DNA from 3 places in the Clostridium sp. TJA085 genome. Region 2 is predicted to be linked to each of the others. Evidence: riboswitches for the same ligand, from Rfam matches in the RefSeq annotation. Region 2 holds a riboswitch; each other region holds the start of a gene.
The links. Region 2 has a riboswitch for S-adenosylmethionine ahead of AC4FQW_RS06100 (methionine ABC transporter ATP-binding protein). Riboswitches for the same ligand answer to the same signal wherever they lie in the genome.
Positions count from the first base shown of each region.

Region 1: linked by a shared signal. The riboswitch ahead of AC4FQW_RS09810 (Na+/H+ antiporter NhaC family protein) and the one ahead of AC4FQW_RS06100 (methionine ABC transporter ATP-binding protein) in region 2 are both predicted to bind S-adenosylmethionine.
Region 3: linked by a shared signal. The riboswitch ahead of metK (methionine adenosyltransferase) and the one ahead of AC4FQW_RS06100 (methionine ABC transporter ATP-binding protein) in region 2 are both predicted to bind S-adenosylmethionine.

Region 1 is NZ_JBZEEZ010000003.1:102,653-104,862, reverse strand. Features, by position in the region: gene AC4FQW_RS09815 (hypothetical protein) at 40-714, shown strand; SAM riboswitch class I at 852-1,022, shown strand; gene AC4FQW_RS09810 (Na+/H+ antiporter NhaC family protein) at 1,099-2,210, shown strand, end outside.
Region 2 is NZ_JBZEEZ010000001.1:1,185,985-1,188,194, reverse strand. Features, by position in the region: gene AC4FQW_RS06110 (RidA family protein) at 1-16, shown strand, start outside; gene AC4FQW_RS06105 (DUF503 domain-containing protein) at 216-503, shown strand; SAM riboswitch class I at 704-834, shown strand; gene AC4FQW_RS06100 (methionine ABC transporter ATP-binding protein) at 952-1,911, shown strand; gene AC4FQW_RS06095 (methionine ABC transporter permease) at 1,911-2,210, shown strand, end outside.
Region 3 is NZ_JBZEEZ010000001.1:1,352,317-1,354,526, forward strand. Features, by position in the region: gene metK (methionine adenosyltransferase) at 1-951, opposite strand, end outside; SAM riboswitch class I at 1,028-1,137, opposite strand; gene AC4FQW_RS06865 (PadR family transcriptional regulator) at 1,264-1,587, opposite strand; gene AC4FQW_RS06870 (hypothetical protein) at 1,588-2,210, opposite strand, start outside.

The DNA of each region.
Region 1 (2,210 bases), on a different contig from region 2:
AGTATATTATATTGAGATTTATGAGGAAAGGTGATATTTATGAAGGATAATTACAATTCATTCAGTTTTTGGGGCAAAAATGTAAATGATTGCAATGCTGTGAGAGGGCATGCATTCACACATGAAATGCCTAATTCAAAGTCTGTATATATACATGCTTTGATTTTCTCAAATAAAAATGGGATAGAGAGTTTGTATTCATACTTCCCAAATTCCAGAGCCCTTTTAGGTTATCTCCAACATTCATTTATGCAAAAAGCCTTTTATAATTGGGCAAATGGTACAGAAAAATTAATTATGAAAGTACCAGTTTCACCAACAAAAGAATTAATTAATAACTTATATTCTAAAGGTAAAATTACAAAAAAAGAAAAAGAAATTATGAAAGAACAGTATGATGAATTAAGTTATATGTGGGATAAGCCAGAAGATGAAATTTTAAATGAACTTAAAACTTTTACAAGAAAGTTCAATAAAGCTTGGCTTGGAGATAACAGCAAATTTTTGTATATAAAAGTATTTAAAAGAGCTTCAGATTTAGCAGATTTTATAAAAGATTCAGTAATTATGACTGGAAAATGTGAAGAGTTTAAAAATACTATTGGAATTTCAACAGAAGATTTTGTTGAGATATCACATAAAATTTCTCATGATAAAGAAGCAGCTAATGTATTTAGAAAGGTAATATTAGATAAACTAACTGAGGTATTATAAATAAAAAAGTATAGGATAAAACTTAAATTTTATCCTATATTTTATTTGATTAAAGGTATAAATAGGGATTTATGAAAATAAAAATATATTGACATTAATGGTTAGTACTTGTTACAATAAATTAAAAATTAAATAAAGTCTTATCAAGAGTGGTGGAGGGACTGGCCCTGTGAAACCCGGCAACCTACTAAATAATATAGGGAAGACTATAATTTTTCAATGTAATTAATTTTGCATTGTAAATTTGTCATACGATAAATTATTTGGTGTGGTGCTAATTCCAGCAGTTAAATACTGATAGATAAGTGGTGTTTATATAGAGTTTATAAAGCTTCTGATTTCTATCAGAAGCTTTTTTTATTAAAATTAAAGGGGGATTTTAAAGTGAAAAATAATAAAACAGGTAGTGTATTGGCATTAATGCCATTATTAGTATTTATAGTTTCATATGTTTCAATATCTTTAATAGCAAAAGATTTTTATGCTGTATCTGTAATAATTCCATTTCTAATTGCAGCAGTTACGGCTTTGATTATGAATAATAAAATTAGTTTTGAGGAAAGATTACATATTTTTTGTAAGGGAGCAGGTAATCCTAATATAATTTTAATGATTTTAATATTTATATTAGCAGGAGCTTTTGCAAGTGTTGCGAAAGCTATGGGTGCAGTTGAATCAACAGTAAATTTAGGACTTTCTGTATTACCTCCAAATCTGTTAATTTCAGGTATATTTATAGTAGCTTGCTTTATAGCTCTTTCTGTAGGGACTTCAATGGGAACTATAGTTGCATTAGTACCAATAGCACTTGGTATATCTGAGAAAACTGGAATTGCGGTTGCTTTAGTGGTTGGCGCAGTAGTAAGTGGAGCTATGTTTGGGGACAATTTATCAATAATATCTGATACAACAATTGCAGCAACAAGAACTCAAGGTTGTGATATGAGAGATAAGTTTAGAATGAATTTTAAGATAGTTCTTCCAGCAGCTATAATTACAGCAATTATTTTTGCTTTTATAACAAGAGGAACACAAGGATTTAGTTTAGGAACTTATGAATATAGCATTATAAAAATAGTTCCTTATATAGGTGTTTTAGTAGCAGCTCTTTTTGGTGTTAATGTTATCTTTGTTTTATCATCAGGTATAATATTAGCCGGTGTTATAGGTATACTTACTTCAAGTTTTGATATAATTGGATTATTTCAAAATTTAGCTACTGGTATTAGTGGGATGAGCGAGCTTATAATAATTTCTTTATTAATATCAGGAATGATAGCTCTTATTGAATACAATGGTGGTATAGAGTATATACTTAACAAAGGAATGAAAAAATTCAAGACAAGAAGGGGAGCGGAGTTTGGAATAGCAGCTCTTACGAGTTTGGTTGATATATGTACAGCAAATAATACTATTGCAATAGTAACAGTTGGGCCTATAGCTAAAAATATATCAGATGAATTTGACTTAGAGCCAAAGAGAATTGCAGGAATTAT
Region 2 (2,210 bases):
AATTGCATTAGCTTAAAAATAATAGAATATTAAATTTTTATGCTTTTTTAAACAATATAATCAACTTATTCATTAATTACAAATTTTGTGAATAAGTTGATTATTTTTTGTGAAATTATAAGTAATACAATTTATATTGGTTAGAATATGTATTATTATAAAAATATAAATTGCTTATATCAAAAAAATACTTTATAGAAAGGAAATAGGTATTTATGGATATTTTACTTATGAAAATAACAATTAGAGCATCTTGGGTAAATTCTTTAAAGGAAAAAAGGATGATTGTAAAAAGCATAACTCAAAAATTAAAAAATAAATTTAATATATCTGTTGGTGAAGTAGATAGACAAGATGAACACAAGATGGCGGTAATTGGTATATCAGCAGTTTGCACAGATGTAAAAATAGCTCATTCTATGAAAGAAAAGATTATAGATTTTATTGAAGAAAATTGTGATGGTGAAATTGTAGATATTGAAGAGGAAACAGAAATATTCTAAGTTATGAAGTTATTAAAACTTAAATTTTGAAAGTTATTTAATAAATAAAGTTGTAACAGTTTTAATTAATAGACATAGATTATTTATATAAAAAATATTTATATAGAAAACTATTTATATAAAAATTTTTAAAACTTATTGACAATAAATGTATAAGATATTATATTATTATACAAGAAGTTTGAAAATAAAATATTAGGTTCTTATCAAGAGCGGTGGAGGGACTGGCCCTATGAAGCCCGGCAACCTATGTAATTAGTAATGATTTAAAGTTATTACTTTATATGTGGTGCCAAATCCTGCAAGTATTCATATACTTGATAGATGAGAGAGTAATTTTATAGGGCAAGTTATACTTATATGCGCTAGAGATATTATTCTCTAGCGCATTTTTATTTTAAACTAATACATTAAAAAGAGATTTTTAACAAAAAGGGGGTATATAGGTTTGATAGAAATAAAAGGATTATCTAAAACATTTGGGGATTTTAAAGTTTTAAATAATATATCACTTAACATTAAAAAAGGAGATATATATGGAATTATTGGACATAGTGGAGCTGGAAAATCAACATTACTTAGATGTTTAAATGGCCTTGAAAAATATGATGAGGGTAGTTTAAAAGTTATAGGAAAAGAAATAAAAAATTTGAGTAAGGAGGATATCAGAAATATTAGAAAAAATTTGGGGATGATTTTTCAAAGTTTTAATCTTTTAGATAGAAAAACAGTATATGAAAATATAGCATTACCTCTTGAAGTTTGGGGATATAAAAAAGATTATATAAATTTAAGGGTTTTAGAACTTTTAAAATTAGTTTCACTAGAGGATAAAAAAGATAGTAAACCAAAGGAATTAAGTGGAGGCCAGAAGCAAAGAGTAGCAATAGCTAGAGCTTTAGCATTAAAGCCAGAAATTTTACTTTGTGATGAAGCAACATCAGCCTTAGATCCAAAAACAACAAAAAATATATTAGCACTTTTATCAAAAATAAATAAAGAATTAAAAATAACAATTGTTGTTGTAACACATCAGATGGAAGTTGTAAAAGATATTTGCGAAAATATAACTCTTTTAGAAGGGGGAGTAGTTAAAGCACAAGGAAAAGCTTCAGAGTTATTTTTAAAACCAGGAGTTTCTCTTAGAAAATTTTTAGGAGAAGATGATGATACTTTACCAGAGGAATGGGTTAATATAAGAATATTTTTTCCAAAAAGTTTTTCTGAAAATGCAATTATAACAAAAATGGCAAGAGAGATGAATTTAGATTTTTCGATTGTTTGTGGAAGACTTGAAAAGTTTAGAGATGATGTTTTAGGAAGCTTAGTAATAAATGTTTCGGAGAAGGAAAAAGAAGATGTAATAAATTATCTTATAAATAAAAGTGTTGAATGGGAGGTGATTTAATGTTTAATGAAATATTAGTAGCTACGCTAGAAACTTTTTATATGGTTATATTATCAACAGTTTTTGCTTTTATAGGGGGATTTGTAATTGCAATAGTTTTAACTTTAACAGCAGAAGATGGTTTAAGGCCAAATAAAAGTGTTTATAGAATTTTAGATTTTGTGGTAAATACCCTTAGGAGTTTTCCTTTTGTAATACTTATGGTAGCGCTTTTTCCATTAAGTAAATTTATAATTGGGACAACTATTGGAAAAGAAGCTATGATAGTACCACTTTCAATTGCAACAGCACCTTTTATA
Region 3 (2,210 bases), 170 kb from region 2:
TACTGGTTTTGCAACTCCAATAGCATAAGCTAATTGTATTTCTAATTTATCAGCTACTCCAGCTGCTACTAAGTTTTTAGCAACCCATCTTGCTGCATATGCTGCTGATCTATCAACTTTAGTTGCATCTTTTCCTGAGAATGCTCCACCACCGTGTCTTCCCATTCCACCGTATGTATCAACTATTATCTTTCTTCCTGTTAATCCACTATCTCCTTGTGGTCCACCAACAACAAATCTTCCAGTTGGGTTTATGAAATATCTTGTATTTTCATCTAATAATTCTGCTGGAATTACAGCATTTATAACATGTTCTTTTAAATCTGATTGAATTTGTTCTAAAGTAGCACACTCATCATGTTGAGTTGAAATTACTATAGTATCTATTCTCTTTGGCTTATCATTTTCATACTCAACTGTAACTTGAGTTTTTCCGTCTGGTCTTAAGTATGATAATGTTCCATTTTTCCTTACTTCTGTAAGTCTTCTTGAAAGTCTATGAGCCATAGCAATTGGAGTAGGCATAAATTCTTCTGTTTCATTTGTAGCATATCCAAACATCATACCTTGGTCTCCAGCACCTACTGCTTCAACTTCATCTTTTTCTCCTTGTCTTGACTCAAGTGCTTCATCAACACCCATAGCGATATCTCCTGATTGTTCATCTATAGTTGTCATTACTGAGCATGTATCACAGTCAAATCCATATTTAGCTCTATCATATCCAATTTCTCTAATTGTTTCTCTAACAACTTTAGGAATATCAACATAACAGTTAGTTGATATTTCTCCCATAACCATTACCATACCAGTAGTTGTGCATGTTTCACAAGCAACTCTAGCATGTGGATCCTTTGCTAATATAGCATCTAATACTGAATCTGAAATTTGGTCACAGATTTTATCTGGATGTCCTTCTGTAACTGATTCTGATGTAAATAATCTTCTCATTCCTTTTTCCTCCGAATTTTCTAATATTTTTACAATAAAAAAAACTCTTCGATAAGAAGAGATTGTATTCTAATCTTTCTTATCTTGTAGTATAAACTACTGGAATTAGCACCACACATAATATTTAAATATTTGTAGGTTGCTGGGCTTCATAGGGCCGTCTCCCTCCACCTCTCTTGATAAGAGCTTCTTTATTTAATTATTTTACTAATCGCAATTTTAACACATAGATTTTTAATAGTCAATATTTTTATATTGTATTATTTTAATTAAATATATAAATCCATTAAATTATATTTAAATTTAATCGATTTATACTGAACTAATTATATTATCTATATTCATTTTTAATTCATTCCAATTTTTTATAAAATTATTTAATTCATTTATTCCCTCTTCAGTTAGACTATAGTATTTTCTTTTTGCACCAACACCAGAATCCTTAATAGTTGCAGTTAAAAATCCGGATTTCTCCAATCTTAAAAGTAAAGGGTACATAGTTCCCTCTGAAGCATTATCGAACCCATATTCTTTTAAAGTTGATATTATTTCATATCCATAAGTTTCTTTCTTATATATTATAGCTAATATGCACCCTTCTAATGTTCCCTTAAGCATTTGTGTTTTTTTATTCATTTATATCAACTCTTTCTTTATCCCTCTTCTTTTTTTATATTCTTTCTCATTAATATATTCATTTAATTCATATAAAATCCCAAATGGTAATACTAAAAAATATATTTTTGTATCAATTAAATTTATTTGCGGAACTATTGTCTTAACAGTTATCATTATAGCAAATGAAATCATAGAAAATAAAATAATGAATTTTATTAATTTGTTATCTATTTTTTTAAAATTTACATCAGATTTGATTTTATAATTCTTTATAGAATCTTTTTTTATCTCTAAAAATACTAAATAGCAAATTATACTTATTATTAAATTTGAAATTAATTGATTAATTGTAAGATTATAATTTAAAGTAAACCCTTCATCTTTGAATAAAGTTATTCCTTGAGTAATTAAATAATTTATAGTAAATAAAACAGCCATGGATATTAAAAATACCTGAACTTTAAAATTATTTATTATTTTATCAAATCTACTATACTTAGATTTTATTTCGTTAATTATATTATCACAAAATTTTATATAATTATCTCCTATCAAATAATTTATATCTTTATTATCATTCTCTGACTGTATAATCATATCCCCTATTTCTATTAAAGTTTCTTCTATATCTATATCCTTTA